4 regions of the Paenibacillus sp. FSL H3-0321 genome follow, and region 2 is predicted to be linked to each of the others. Evidence: riboswitches for the same ligand, from Rfam matches in the RefSeq annotation. Region 2 holds a riboswitch; each other region holds the start of a gene.
The links. Region 2 has a riboswitch for cyclic di-AMP ahead of MHI45_RS02550 (APC family permease). Riboswitches for the same ligand answer to the same signal wherever they lie in the genome.
Positions count from the first base shown of each region.

Region 1: it holds a riboswitch for cyclic di-AMP, as region 2 does, so the genes downstream of both, MHI45_RS01530 (hypothetical protein) here and MHI45_RS02550 (APC family permease) in region 2, are expected to answer to the same signal.
Region 3: it holds a riboswitch for cyclic di-AMP, as region 2 does, so the genes downstream of both, MHI45_RS31780 (KamA family radical SAM protein) here and MHI45_RS02550 (APC family permease) in region 2, are expected to answer to the same signal.
Region 4: it holds a riboswitch for cyclic di-AMP, as region 2 does, so the genes downstream of both, MHI45_RS19160 (C40 family peptidase) here and MHI45_RS02550 (APC family permease) in region 2, are expected to answer to the same signal.

Region 1 covers NZ_JBBODH010000001.1:368,192-372,041, forward strand. The annotation lists gene MHI45_RS01520 (spore germination protein) at 1-807, opposite strand, end outside; gene MHI45_RS01525 (hypothetical protein) at 891-1,094, shown strand; cyclic di-AMP (ydaO/yuaA leader) riboswitch at 1,127-1,314, shown strand; gene MHI45_RS01530 (hypothetical protein) at 1,407-2,018, shown strand; gene MHI45_RS01535 (flotillin family protein) at 2,041-3,462, shown strand; gene MHI45_RS01540 (hypothetical protein) at 3,592-3,780, shown strand.
Region 2 covers NZ_JBBODH010000001.1:636,832-640,681, reverse strand. The annotation lists gene MHI45_RS02560 (DsbA family protein) at 187-915, shown strand; gene MHI45_RS02555 (disulfide oxidoreductase) at 915-1,346, shown strand; cyclic di-AMP (ydaO/yuaA leader) riboswitch at 1,574-1,733, shown strand; gene MHI45_RS02550 (APC family permease) at 1,859-3,676, shown strand.
Region 3 covers NZ_JBBODH010000001.1:7,215,992-7,219,841, forward strand. The annotation lists gene MHI45_RS31770 (class I SAM-dependent methyltransferase) at 1-104, opposite strand, end outside; gene MHI45_RS31775 (helix-turn-helix transcriptional regulator) at 291-1,307, shown strand; gene MHI45_RS31780 (KamA family radical SAM protein) at 1,362-2,498, opposite strand; cyclic di-AMP (ydaO/yuaA leader) riboswitch at 2,630-2,768, opposite strand; gene MHI45_RS31785 (hypothetical protein) at 2,752-3,030, opposite strand; gene MHI45_RS31790 (HAD family hydrolase) at 3,199-3,850, shown strand, end outside.
Region 4 covers NZ_JBBODH010000001.1:4,298,753-4,302,602, forward strand. The annotation lists gene MHI45_RS19150 (GNAT family N-acetyltransferase) at 1-164, opposite strand, end outside; gene MHI45_RS19155 (C40 family peptidase) at 425-916, opposite strand; cyclic di-AMP (ydaO/yuaA leader) riboswitch at 922-1,064, opposite strand; gene MHI45_RS19160 (C40 family peptidase) at 1,450-1,878, opposite strand; cyclic di-AMP (ydaO/yuaA leader) riboswitch at 1,936-2,074, opposite strand; gene MHI45_RS19165 (hypothetical protein) at 2,295-3,125, opposite strand; gene MHI45_RS19170 (M1 family metallopeptidase) at 3,137-3,850, opposite strand, start outside.

The DNA.
Region 1 (3,850 bases), 270 kb from region 2:
ATTGTTATAGTCATCGGGTGTCTGATAAAAGCTGAAGAAGCTCGCCGGCAATATCAGAGCTGTGGGGTCCCCATCCAGCAGTATGGCGACATATCCGTCCAGCAAATAAGCTGAGGTATGATCCGGACGTTCCGTATTGATTAGTTGCGGAAATATGGAGAAGGAGTTATCCTCCGTTAATTCCTGAATAAAGCCAGTGGAGATTATCCAATCGAGCGAAATTTTCTTTATTCTTGATTCTACAATCTTTATCAATTCAGGGTTGGCGATATTCTCCATATAGACTAAGCCTACCTGTTTGGGGGCGAATTTCCCAAGTGTGAAGTAGCGGACAATAAGGTTTGGGGAGGCTATTTGTTTTCGAATCAGGTATACGTTAACCTTCATCTCTTCAATAAAACCGTTATGAGGTCCGCGTATAACCCCTTCATTCTCAGGTTCGCTAATGCTTCGTTCGTATTTGGCAGGAGTGTTGAGGACATAGAATTCAGACATTCCTTCTAAAAAATAAACACAGCTTCCTTCAAGAAGTCCCTGAATACCTTGGTTAAGTTCTGTTTCCAAACTGAAACTAAGTGCTGTGAAAAGCTCAGAGAGGTCTTTGTCCTGATTACGGCTAAAAGGAACAATCACGTTTCGTTCAATCAATTCCGTGTCAGTGAGGGACTCCAGATAAAAGACCATTCCTTCCCTTCCCTGAAAGGATAAGCTTCTTTTTTTGAGGTCACTTGTATAGAATAGTGCTGCTTCGATATAATCAGAATTTTGATCTACCGAAGGAAATGAGGTCTGAGTTTGGTTAGTCATTATAAGGCGCTCAACTTTCGATTAGTTTTGCTGTTAACGTTCCCGAATGATTTGCAGAATATTCCTGACGGGAGCTTTAATGTGTGATGCAGAAGAATACGGCGGATGATGTTGAGCAGCAGAGGTTTCTGTTTTGTTTTCCTAGGGACATGAAGTGGAGCAAAAATGAGCAAATCATCGATCGCTTAAGAGTAAAACCAAAGAATGCGCCTTCATTCGTGAAGTGGTGGCATTTTAAGCTTCTTTTGCCATCCGCAACGTTTTACATTAAATGGTCACAGGCGTAAGATTCAAATCAACAACCGAATATATTTTAACTGTTCTCAAATGGCTGAATTCCGATAATGGGAACGGGGGAACCAATGGTGAATGCGGCTTTTGCTCAGATAGCTGCCGCTCACTTGGGGTGAATCCTTGCTGCGTGCTGAAAAGCCGCTTCTTACAAGGTAGGGCAATCTCGCTGCCCGAATCCGTCAGCTAACCCCGTAAGCCTCGAAGAGAGAGGATGAGCGCCATGATCGATTAACCGACCACGGAGAGCCCTGACGCTTCTGTGGTCTTTTTGCTGCGCATGCAGAAAGGAAAGATGATCTGTATAAGTGTTTAGAAATCTTATAACAAAGATAATCAGAGTCATTAGGCACTATCTAAAATGCTTTAAAGGGGGGATTGTTATCGTTACTGTATTTATCGTGTGCTTCTGGGTTGGATTGCTGCTTCTCCTCAGCGGCGGATTTCATGGGCATGGCCTGGCGGGTCATCTGCATGTGGGAGGTGGCGATGCTGGTGGTCCGGGCTTTGTGCCCATACTCCCTCTGATGGTGTTTGTCACGGTCTGGGGCGGCAGTGGTTATGTGCTTACCCGGTTCAGCGGAATGAAAATGCTTGCAGTGGTGCTGATCTGCACCGGGATTGCCTTGCTGCTGGGCTGTCTGATGTATGCGGTGCTGGCCCGGGTGATGACTCGGTATGATAATAGCATGAATAAAATGGATTATGAGCAGGCGGGACAACTCGGGTACATCAGCATTTCTGCAGTGGATGGAGCAGTGGGAGAGATGAAATATGTGCTGCATGGAACGATGCGTTCCATTGGAGTGCGGGCAGAAACCGGCCAGCAGCTCGCCAAGGGTGACAGGGTGATTATTTTGAAGGTGGATAAAGGAATGGCGGTAGTCACCCTCTTCGAGAGGGAAAACGAACAATTATAAATAACGGGGAGTGTCGAACCGAATGGTTATTCTTTATTTAATCTCGGCAATTGTTGTTGTTATCCTGCTGGCTTTGTTCAGTATCGTGAACGCTTATAAAAAGGTTCCACCCAATCAGGCGATGATTGTATTCGGCCTCGGCGGAAAAAGAGTGGTTCAGGGCGGCGGGACGTTCGTCATTCCCGGCTTCCAGAACAATAAGACCATCTCCATGATGCTGATGAGCTTCGATGTCATCCCGGCGCAGGCGATGTTCTCCCGGCAGGGCATCAAGCTCAACCTGGAGGCGGTAGCCCAGATTAAGATTAAAAGCGATCCTACCGCTATTCTGACTGCCAGTGAGCAGTTTATCGACAGGCCGGAAGAAGACCGTGAGACGATTATCCTGCATTCGGTGGAAGGCCATCTGCGCGGCTTGATCGGACAATTAACGGTGGAATCCATTCTAAAGACACCTGACGAAATCAACAGCAAGATGCGGGAGACCTGCTCGGAAGACCTCGACAAGATGGGGCTTGAGGTGGTCAGCTTCACCATTAAGAAAATTACTGACGACAAAGGGTATATCGACAATATGGGGGTTCCGGAAATTGAGCGCATCCGCCGTGATGCCAGCATCGCCAAGGCGGAAGCAGAACGCGACATTCAGATCAAACAAGCCGAGGCGGAGAAGGAATCCGCCATTGCCAAAGCCAATGCACATCAGGCCACCATTGAAGCGGGAACCGCCGCCCGCGCCAAGGAATCTCTGTTTGAGAAGGATTTGAACATTAAGCAGGCGGACTTTAAGCTGGAGACTGAAGTGAAAAAAGCACAGGCGGATCTTGCGTACGAATTGCAGCAGAACAAAATCAAGCAGTCGCTGGTTACCGAACAGGTCAAGATCACGCAGATGGAAGCGGAGGCCAACCGGACCGTCCGGGAAATCGAAGTTGAGCTGAAACAGAAGGAGCTGGAGGCAACGGTGATTAAGCCTGCTGAGGCGGAGAACCAGGCTACTATCATGAGAGCGGAAGCAGCCAAGCAGCGGAAAATTCTTGAGGCGGAAGCAGAGGCGGCCACAATGACCAAACGGGGACTGGCAACAGCGGAAGCAGAGCTGGCGAAGGGGAAAGCCAACGCAGAAATTGTTCAACTGGCCGGAGCGGCGGAAGCGGGGGCACTGGAGAAGAAAGCTGAAGCGTACAAACAGTTCACGCAAGCCGCACTTATAGTGGAATTCTTGAAGGTTCTGCCAGAGCTGGCTGACAAAATCGCTTCCCCGCTGGCCAAGGTCGATAAGATTACAGTGATTTCCCAGGATGGAGCATCATCCGGCGTGAACAAAATTACCGGCGATATCGCCAAAATCATGGCCCAGATTCCTGAATTGACGCAGTCGCTTACCGGTATGAACGTGACAGAGGCTCTCAGCGGGCTGCTCGGCCGGGATAAAGAGCAATAGTTCTATACAAGCTGGGATATTGAATTCCTTGCATAAGCAACGCTCTATTATGGAAAACTTCTGTAGTGCGAATAAACAGCATGATTCCATGTTTGGAGACTTATTTTGATTTCCTAGGAGGTTAAGATTATGACAAATCAGGATCCGCAGGAGCTGCTTAAGCGAAAACACGAGATGGATGAGCAAAAAAGGCAGTTCACAAATTTCTCCCGAAGTGTTTGCGGCCATGGTGAGTTAGAAGCAGGCCAGGAATTCAGTATTGACCGGGTGCCTGACGATCAGAACCGTATGAAATCTGTTGAGAACAAACGTGATTGATCTGAAGAAAAATCTTCTCCGAGAAATGTAAAAATGTCCGTGTCGAAGGACAAGAACATAGTACCATTCA
Region 2 (3,850 bases):
GTGCTGTTTCAACTGTTTAATAACCCGCGTACACACAGCAGAGTCTATCTTGGCTTAGTTGAAAACAAAGGCGGTGTGAGCTGAAGTTTGCTATGGAAGTTTGCCAAAGAGAGAACTTTAATTATATAATTTTAAATTATATGACTTTCATTACCCGGGTCCTGAGTGGACGGAAAGGAACTCTCTTTGAGCAAAAACAAACGAAACAGTGCCGCGGCTCCCCAACAGAGCAAGCAGGAAAAGCGCAGGGCAGAACAGGAAAAGCAGAAGCAAAAAACGAGAATTCTGATCTTCAGCACGGTAGCAGCAGTTATCATTATCTTTGTCGCTCTAATCATGCTGATTCCAAAAGGGAACTCTGACTTTAATTACAGCGAGATGCACAGACTTGGAAAAGAGGATGCTCCAGTCAAAATTGTTGAATTCGGGGATTATAAATGTCCGGCGTGTTCAGACTTTACCGGTACCATCAAACCTCAGCTTGTTGAAAAATACGTAACTCCGGGCAAAGCGGCCTTTTACTTCGTAAATATGGCCTTTATCGGACCGGATTCCGAAACAGCGTCATTAGCAGCTTTATCTGTCTATCATCAGAACAGTGAAGCTTTCTGGACCTATTATGACGCAATCTATGCTAATCAGGGCGAGGAGAGCGAAGAGTGGGCGACCGCTGATTACCTGGTAAGCCTGGCGCAGAAAGAGAACCTGCCGATAGATTTTGACCTCTTGCGTAAAGACATTGAGGAACGCACCTATGAAAGTGAACTGCAGAGAGATATGAAGCTGGCCGAAGACAGCAAAGTGACCTCTACTCCTACTGTATTTGTTAATGGAGTCAAGGTAGACAAGGCCTTTGATATTGAAGCCATCGACTCGCAGGTGCAAATCGCCCTTGATTCGGCGGATGCCAAATGATGAAATTCTCTACCTTCTGCAGACGCCACTGCTTGTATCTGGCTTGGTTTGTTTCCGTAATTGCTGTAGCAGGAAGCTTGTATCTTAGTGAAGTGCTGCATTATGAACCCTGCAGGCTATGCTGGTTCCAGCGTATCTTTATGTATCCTCAGCTGATTCTGCTCGGAATTGCCACGTACCGGGGAGATAAACGCATCATTCCTTATGTGCTGCCTTTATGTCTGATAGGCGGGAGCATCTCTCTGTATCACTACGCAGAGCAGAAAATTCCTGCACTCAGTAAAATCTTGCCATGCACAATTGGTGTACCCTGCAATGAGGATTATTTGAACTTTTTAGGGTTCATTACGGTACCTCTGCTTGCGTTGATTGCTTTTGCTCTAATCGCAATTTTGCTCTGGACCGGGCGTAAGGAAGAGCCAGCAGAATAAGAAAAGGCTAAGCAGAATTTAGAGCATAAATATTTCCTTAATTTTTGTCACAATTAACATCCAAAATACTCAAAAATCACGGAACGCTGGGATAATGAAAGAGAATGAAAGATTCACTTATCCCCGATCTTAGATTTGAGCTTTTTGGATGTTTTTTCATTCTTTTTTCATTTTTTTCACCGCTTTACTGAAAAGCTATTGTAGACTATTATTAGTCCTTGTGAGAAGTTGAATATGCGCTGAATTTTCCGCAAGGAAAAACGGGGGAACCAAACTTGACGGTGACGTCAATGGGGTGAATCGGAAGCAGGTCAGTTTGACCGGAACCGTAGGGCTACCACAGCCCGAATCCGCCAGCTAACCTCGTAAGCAAGGGTGGGATAATGAGCATGCGTAAGCATGCGGATCATTTCCGTATGCTTATTTTTGTGCCTGCATTTATGAAACCTGCCAATGAAAACGGCGCGCGGTATTACCGTTTCAACTCAACAAAGAGAGGAACTGTTACTACAATGGTAAGCAAGGTAAAACGACTATTGATCGGGCGTCCGATGAAGTCGAACGAACTCGATCATGAAAAGTTATCCAAGGTGAAAGCACTGGCTGTTCTGTCTTCCGATGCACTCTCGTCTGTGGCCTACGGAACGGAGCAAATCCTGATTGTACTGGTGGCCGCGGGCTTCACCGCCATCTGGTATTCATTGCCGATTGCATTAGCCGTATTGGGCCTGCTGGCCATCCTTATTTTTTCCTATCGCCAGACCATCTTTGCCTATCCGCAAGGCGGCGGAGCGTATATCGTGGCAAAAAGCAATCTGGGCGTTCCTACCGGCCTCTTGGCTGGCGGCTCTTTATTGGTAGATTACATTCTTACGGTTGCAGTTAGTGCTTCGGCGGGAACGGATGCGATCACATCGGCCTTTCCGAGTCTTCATAACCATACTGTACTTATTGCAGTCTCCGTCATTCTGATCTTGACGATTATCAATCTCCGCGGGGTGACGGAGTCCGCTTCATTTATTGCCATCCCGGTGTATCTGTTCGTGTTTTCTATCTTTGTACTCATCATTGCCGGGGTGTACAAATATATTACAGGCGGCGCTCATGCCGAAATCCCGGAAATCGGTTCCGCCGTTTCTAACGTCAGCCTGTTCCTATTGCTCAAAGCCTTCAGTTCCGGTTGTTCGGCACTTACCGGGGTAGAAGCGGTATCGAATGCCATTCCGAACTTCAAAGCTCCCGCGGAAAAAAACGCCGCCAAAACCTTGATGCTGATGGGGGGCATCCTCGGATTGATGTTCACCGGCATTACGCTGCTGGCTTACTGGTATGGGATTACTCCGAATGAGAAATCCACCGTCGTGTCGCAAATTGCCGAATCTACGTTTGGCCGGGGTGGTTTGTACTTTTTCATTCAAGGGATAACGGCTGTCATCTTGTTCCTGGCGGCGAATACAGCTTACTCGGCGTTTCCGCTGCTCGCGTTCATGTTCGCCAAAGATAAATATTTGCCTCACGCCTTCATGGTCCGGGGAGACCGTCTGGGCTTCTCTAATGGTATAATTTTTCTCGGAGTATTGTCGGCTGTGCTTGTAGCTGCTTTCCACGGAAATACAGAAGGGTTGATTCCGCTGTATGCAGTCGGAGTATTTATCCCTTTTACGCTGTCGCAGCTTGGCATGATGGTGCACTGGTTCAAAACGAAGCCGAAAGGCTGGCAGAATAAATTTGTAGTTAATACAATCGGCATGCTGACTACCCTGACGATTACGCTTATCTTTATCATCACCAAGTTTTCCAGTGTGTGGATGGCCTTCATCTTCCTGCCGGTTGTCATGTTCGTATTCCACCGCATTCACCGTCATTATATGAATATAGCCGATCAGCTTCGCATTTGTCCTGCTACGGATAAACCGCTGATTAAAGGAAGTACCGTTGTTGTTCCGGTTGCGGGTGTGACACGCGCTGTGCTGCATTCGATCAGTTACGCGAAGTCGTTAACAGATAATGTGGTGGCAGTCTACGTTGGTTTTGATGAAGAGGAGATTCACAAGATGGAGCAGAAATGGGAGGAATGGAACCCGGGGGTACGCTTGATCGTGCTTCGTTCCCGTTACCGCAGCATTATCCGCCCACTGGTGAAATTTATCGATACCGTAGAGTGGAAGACCGCTACTACAGACCATATTACCGTATTGATTCCACAGTTCATTACCAAACATTGGTGGCAGGCGATCCTGCATAATCAGACCAGCCTGTTCATTCGCTCTTATCTGATGAATCAAAAAGATATAGTTGTAGCAACAGTGCCCTATCATTTGCACAAATAGGCAGATAAATATGGTTAGCAGAGGTTGTTTCCGTAGCTTACGGAGGCAACCTTTTTTTATAGAACGAATAATTTTGTTGACAGGGATAATGAGAATCAATATCATTTAAAAAGTAAGGCGAAGGCCTCGGACACCTTTGACCATTAATGCATGTAAATACAGGAGGGGTATTTA
Region 3 (3,850 bases), 6.6 Mb from region 2:
TAGAGCAGAGGATACCCCGGTATTTTTGCAGCGATTGTTGTCTCGTAATGCTGAACATCGGGATGCTCCCAGTCTCTGGCATGATGTAAATGTTTCTCTTGCATGATATCTGCTCCTGTCTCTATAGCTTGAATGTGAGTTCTCCTGATATATAATAAGAATTATTACTAATTATCAGGATTAAACACGGAATAGGCTATCCCACATATGTGGGATTTGGAAAGGACATCAGGATGAGCGAGGTTCTAAAAAGCTTGAGGACGCTGGAAATCAACCGGCAGGAGATGAGAATGACATCTCCGCAATACAGGGAGGCGGTAATCTCCAAGCTGCGGCAGTACATTCCGTTTACCGCTGCCTGCTGCACTACCGTGGACCCGCATACGCTGCTGTCCACCGGGGCGATCACAGAGCAGGGTCTTGAGGATCTGCACCCGCAGCTGTTTGAATATGAATATCTGCATGAGGATTATATGAAGTATGAGCAGTTGGCCGCAGCGGCAGTGCCGGTCGCCTGTTTAAGCGGTGTAACGGAAGGGCAGCCCGGGCGGAGTGAACGTTACCGCAACGTACTCCAGCCTGCGGGCCTGGGAGACGAGCTCCGGGCTGCGCTGGTTGAAGGCGGTGGCTGCTGGGGGTTCTTAACCTTGTTCCGGTCACAGCACGAACCTCCTTTTCAGGAGCGGGAGTGTGCGGTGATCGCATCTGTTGTTCCGCTGATTGCCGGCGCACTCCGCAGCTATGCCTCCGAGCCCCCTCTGGGACGGATGGATAGCGCACCGGAGGACAGTGGAATCATGATTCTGACGGACCAGCTGCTTCCGGTCAGCGCGAATAGTGCGGCTCAATATTGGATGAGTCGTCTGCAGCAGCTGGAACGGTTGGATCACGGAGTTCTTCCCCGGCCGGTCAACGCCGTATGCCTGCGGGCACTTGGCGAGAATACGGAACCAGGAGGGTTGCCTTCCAAGGCGAAATTATGCCTGCGTGTCGAGGATGGGGCTTACTTGACAGTTACGGCCAGCAGGCTTGAAGGAAGCGGCGGGAAGACGGAGCTGGCCGTTGCCTTTGTCTATGCCAAGTCCTCGGAGATCTTCCGGCTGCTGGCCGATGCCTGCCAGCTGACCGCCAGGGAGAAGCAGCTGGCCGAGATGCTGTCCCGGGGATTATCCACGAAGGAGCTGGCAGAGTCGCTGCATATTTCTGCGTACACCGTACAGGATCACCTGAAATCGATCTTCTCCAAGACCGGCGTATCCAGCCGGAGAGCACTCATCAGCAAGCTGTTCTCACAGGGGATGGAATAGCCGGTAAGCACGCTAAACAGTCCCGATGCTGATACAAGGGGACTGTGCTGGCTTTTATAGGAGCTGCGGGATCTGGGAAGTGGAAGCAGGATGGGTCCAGTGCTTCTCGCTGCCGGGAAGATCATCGAACCATTCCGCATCCGGTGGACATTCCAGGATCATAAATTTGCCGTACTCCTGCGCTCTGGACTGATGGTATTTCAGATAGGCCTTGCCGTCTTCAATCGCCAGTATCTCGATTTTGCCGGAGGAGTGGCTCATGGATAGACGGACTCTTTTACCCAGACCTGAGGTTCTGGCCTTGGCTTCCTCAACAATGTTGTAGACACGCTCCAGCGGCAGAACGAACTCGCGGTTGCCGGCAATGGGCCGGTTCACGAAGAAATAATAGGGAGTGACTCCGGCCCAGGACAGCCGGTCGAGCAGTTCTCCGAGTACCGCCGGATCATCGTTGATGCCTTTCAGCACCGGCGTTTGATTAACCACGATTGCCCCGGCATTATGAAGTGCTCTGAATGCTTGTTTGGCTTCGGGCGTAATTTCCCGGGGATGATTAATATGCGCCATGACGTAAATGCGTTTGTCCTCCGATGAATAGGTACGGATTAGTTCCAGCAGTTCTTCGTCCTGATAAATGCGCATGGGATTAAATACGGGGATTTTGGAGCCCAGCCGGATAATCTTCACATGGTCAATGGATCTCAGACTTTCGATGATGAAGCGCAGCTTGGAGGTAGAGAGAATCAGGCTGTCTCCGCCGGTAAGCAGCACATTATTGATCTCAGGATGATTCCTGATGTATTCCAAGCCCGGAGCCACATCGGTTTGTGCTTCCTTCACATCATTGCGGAACAGGCGCTTGCGGAAGCAGTAGCGGCAGTAAGCTCCACACACCTCGGAGACAATCAGAAGGGCCGTTGTTCTGTATTTGTGCTGACATCCCGGCACTACATAATTCATTCCCTCATCGGATGCATCCCAGCAGCCGTACTCCGCAAGTTCACCTTCACTTGGAATGACGAGCCTGCGGATCGGATCACCCGGGTCGTCCCAGTCGATCAGCGACAGATAATAGTCATTGACCCGAAAGGCGAATTTGCCGGTGATCTCCTTCAGCTTTTCTTTCTCCGTTTCAGACAGCATGGCAACCTTGCTGATATCCGTTATGTACCTTACCTTTTGCACTTGCATCTCTCCTTGGTCTCATAGTGTGAGAAGTAAGGGAGCCTTGAGGTCGATAGCCAAACTGCTGCCAGCAGGGTCATGAGAATACAAAAAAGAGACCCTTAGCAAGGGTCTCTGGTTATGAATATACCTAAAAAAGCAGACCCATCCACTACTGACGAGGTTAGCTGACGGACTCGGGTAAGATGGTACCCTACATTCTGTGAATGATTCGCCCCAAAAGACTGGTTCCCCCGCTTTCCTGCCCAAAGGCTGGAAATTAAGCGTAGATAAAGTATAACCCGGAAAGTTTTGAAAAGTCAAAGCAAAACTTGCCCGCGGCAAGGCATACGGGACCAAGCCCAATCAGCAGAGTAGAAATTTTTTTTGTTGTGGGATTGCCGGTCTTCTTGAAACGCATCATACGCAGAGTCCCGGCCGCAAGACATAGATACGCAAAATCCTTTGTACAGAAAGGTTTTTTTGTTTTTTTGGTGCAAACAGGAGCGTCCGGGAAAACGCTTTTTTTAGGCTTGTCCCCGGTTTCGTTTTTGTGCAATTGTAACCGCCCTCATATGATGGAAGATAAGCTGCCCCGGTTGACGCGGCCAGAAAACCTTTGTTATGGTTTTTACAGACAGACGCCAGCCGGAAGCATTTTTGGAGGCGAATTGCACGATTTTGTGTGAGCTTAGCTTACCGGACTACTGCGAGGGAGATGGTTGATTTGATCAAAGGGATTATATTTGATTTTGACGGAACGATTATCGACACGGAAACAGCTTGGTACACCGCTTTTAGCGAAGCCTATGGAGAGCATGGGGTAGACCTGTCGCTGGAACAGTATTCTACTTGCATAGGCACCAGCCTTAACAGTTTTAATCCCTACGAATATTTGATGACTGACCTTAAGCTGCCTATCGACCGGATGGCATTCAGAACAGCGGTCCAGCAGAGGCACAGCAAGCTGATGGAGCTGGAACAGATGCGGCCGGGAATTCAGCAATATCTGGATGCTGCCAAGGACGCCGGACTGCGGATTGGCCTTGCTTCCAGCTCCTCTATGGACTGGGTGGAACGGCATTTGGAGCTGCTGGGCATACGCGATTATTTCGAGAGCATCCGCACCTCGGATCATGTGGAGAAGGTGAAGCCTGATCCGGAGTTGTATAACCAGGTCATGTCCTCTCTTGACATTAAACCACATGAGGCAGTCGCTATTGAGGATTCGCCAAACGGCGCAAGAGCTGCAGCTGCTGCTGGAATGTTCTGTGTGGTGATCCCGAATGCCATTACCCGCTTTCTTGAATTTGATATGCCGCATCACCAGACCGAAAGCCTGAGTCTTTTGGACTTCGATCACGTAGTTTCCCGGAGTT
Region 4 (3,850 bases), 3.7 Mb from region 2:
CTGCGTAGCTCTGGATCGCCAAATTCAATGCCAAGCGCCTCCATTTGGGACCAAGGCATCCATTCGTAAATATTATAAGGCGCTTTGTAATTCCATGCGGCGATATCTTCGGCATGGCTGATCTCCATGGGAACTACATGGAATGTAACGGGGGAGCTAATCATAAGGCCACCGGCCTCCTTTCATGGGGAGCAACAGCACTAGCTATACCTAATTATATCCATAACTGGCCTGATTCGACTCAGAAATTTTCTGAAAGGCGGAAACTTGACAAAGTGGTAAAAATATTTTATAAAATGGAGGAAATTTGGGGGAGATTTATGTTTGGCGGATATTGAGAGGGGTAAGTAATTTTATAGACAAAAAAACAGGCCCCCTCCAGATTTCGGCAAAAATCATGGAAGAGTGCCCGTTTTACGACAACTTATTGTACGTCATCATTGTCTTGGGAATCAGAAGTAACGGATTGGTAAGCATCTGTACTCATGATCCGTTTGGCGCCAACGTAGCGGTTGACGTAGTAGCTGTCACTCATCGTGCTGATGGTTACACCACGGGAGGATGAAGCATGTGCGAATTTGCCTTCACCGACATAAATGCCGACGTGGGATACACCTTTACCGCTTGTATTATAAAATACAAGATCTCCCGCTCTCAGATCATCCCGGGAAATGGCAGTACCCATTTGGTATTGGGAACCGGATTGGTGTGGCAAATTGATACCGATCTTATCAAAAACGTACATTGTAAATCCGGAGCAATCAAAGCCGTTGGTCGATACACCGCCGGATACGTATTTACTTCCGATGGTCTTGTCGATGACTTTATCCATTTTGGAATCCGCGAAAGCGCTTCCTGCTCCGATGGTAAGCATAATGGAAAAGCTAAGTACTGCTGCTGCTAACTTCTTCTTCAAAAGTGAATACCCCTTCCAAATGCCTACGAGGTTAGCTTAAGGGTTCGGTTGAAGGTCCCCTATGACCCCTCTGTGAATAGGAGGTCAATTCACCCAAAATCGGTTCCCCCGTTTCCCTAATGGTTAGGGAACTCGGCATGACTGTTGATTAGGATTAGCTTGTTAACCAATACATGACAAAACCTTTGTAAAACCCGATTCAATAATTACAAAAATGTTACTAAAAACTCACTGCGATAATTGTAACAAAGACTTCGCCAGTTGGCAATCACTTAAAACATATTAATGCATAATATTTACGCTTTTTAAGAGTTATCTTTGCTAAAAAGGTCTTATATTTACGCGCTGAGTAAGCTTTAACTTAGATTTGTTGGGATTTTTAGTAAAAAGGTGTTTCACAGACCTCAAATACGTGTAAAAGGTAGAATAAGGAAGACAAAAAGGAAAAACCCGGAAATGATTACGGCAATAATCAGTTTCCGGATCTCTATAAGTTACAATTATTTATTGGAGGATGAAATTCCTGAGGGATGTCAATCGTAAGCGATAGCTTTGTAAGCTGTTGTGCTCATTACTCGTTTGGCTCCAACGTAGCGGTTGGCCCAGTAGGATTGACTCATTGAACTGATAGTTACACCACGGGATGAAGAGGATTGGGCGAATTTTCCGTTGCCGACATAAATGCCGACATGGGAGACTCCATTGCCAAGGGTATTGAAGAATACCAGGTCGCCGGAACGGAGGTTATTCCGTGATACGGCGGTTCCAACGCTGAATTGTGCTTTGGAAGTGCGGGGCAAGGTAAGGCCAACATTCTTAAATACATATTTGGTGAATCCAGAACAATCAAAGCCGGCAGTGCTTATGCCTCCGGTTTTATACGTCGTTCCCAGTGTTTTTGTAATAACCGTATCCATTCTGGAGTCGGCGAAAGCGCTCCCTGCTCCAAGCGTGAACACCATCACCAGCCCTAATGCTGCTGCGGTGCATTTCTTCTTAAAATTATGACTTTTCAAAAGATGTACTCCTTCCAAGGCCTGCGAGGTTAGCTTAAGGATTCGGTAGAAGGTTCCCCTATGACCCCTCTAAAGCGAGATCAATTCACCCAAAATATGGTTCCCCCACTTCCCGGTGCCGGGAATTTGGCGTTTTATGCACCGAAACAGTGACGTATCGACAAGGTTAAATGCTTAAAGGCACATTCATTTACTTCAAATTAGTTTCAAAAGATTACAAAGTTGTTACTACTGGTACAGGCATCATTGTACCAGAGGATTTACAGTTTTGCAAATACCCTAAATCACGTTGTAACCAAAAGAAGAGTCCCGCCCTTTATCTGGGGCAGTGACTCTTCTATTATGCCAAGGGACTGGCGTAATTATTGTGGAAATGTTTTGCTGCACCAAAGGTGATACTGCCCCGCTATGCTCCACATTTTGAACAGCGTTGAGGGAAGCGGTGAAAATTGCCGGAACAGCAGTGCGGGCAGGCCTGGACAGAAAAGTGCGGTCACTCCGGAGAGCAGCAGCAGAAGCAGGCCGCCGGCGCCGAACAGTGCAGATATACAGGTGGAAGGGAGGATTACCCTTAGGCCAACCAGCAAGGAAGAGAACATGCCTGTTCCTCCGGTGAAGCCAAACTGCATGTACAGCAGCAGAATGCGGATCAGGTAGAAGTACAGGAGCCAGGCCAGAACATAAGGAACCAGTCTCAGCAGCAGGGTATAATCGAGAATACCGCTGAGGAGAAGCCCGTACATTTTGGGGAGAAGCCAATACAGCGGTGCTGCGGCCAGAAGCCATTCCGCTAGACTGAACAGCAGTACGGGGAGTCCGTAAAGCTTCATTCCGGGAAAAAAGAACATTCCCCGCTCCCCTTTGCGCTCCTGGTGCAGCTCATGCAGCAGCCCTGCACGGATAAAGGGGGAGCATAGCAGCCGTAGCGCTGAGAGGGCCAGCAGCAGCCAGAGCCAGCGCAGCACCCCGGGGTCTGTGCCCAATGCAGTCTGTCCTTCGATATAATACAGCAATCTGCCTATTCCGCTGCCGCCGGCGTGTGTATCGGGATAACGGAGCAGCACCGGGATGAGGGCTGACCTGACGAATCTGTACAGGAAATAGCCCCAAAGCAGCCGATAGATAAAAAGCAGAATCAGAATATAAAATTGCTCTTTCATGCTGTACCAGCCGCGGGTTATCGATCTTTTCACAATCCTTCACCTCACCAGACAAGAGTTCCGAGCAGGGTTTCAAGCAGCTTCGTTGCACTAAGCGTCCAGCGGGAGAGCGTCTTTCGCTCCAGCTCCGCCAGTCTAAAATTGTTGAGATGCTTACTCTCCAGCAGAATGGAGTGCTCCGGATCAATCTCTGCGGACAAAAGAGGCGCTTTGTAGGCTAGCTGAAAGGTGGTTTCCTTCTCTGTTCCATTCCAAAACTGCTGGACGGTATAGCCATCCAGGAAGGTGAACTTTATCGGGACGTCACCATACTGATTTCCTTTATTGCTGACCGCTACTGAGCTTTCGTAACGGGCATTATCATCGCCGCCCTCTTTTTTAGGGTCAGAGATTTTAATATGATCAATCGAAAAATCCGGAGAACCGCCGCTGTATACATATTGGTCGAAGTAGGCTTGCCAGGATTTTTTGGTCACCTTCTCCACGATTTTCTGGAAGTCAGCGGTAGAAGGATGCCGGAAGCGGAACTTACGGGTATAGGCCGCCATTAGGGTATCCATCGTCTTGGTTCCGACCTGCTGTTCGATATCCTTCAGCACCAGCTTGCCGCGGATGTACACATTTCTGGCATAGGAATCGGCAGGAGTGTATTTCCAGGTTTCCAGGTCAAGCGGCTGGGAGGATGTCACCAGGCTGGCCTGCAGGACATGATTGGATGATACCCCATACTCCTGCTCCATCAGCCTGTCTTCGGCGTA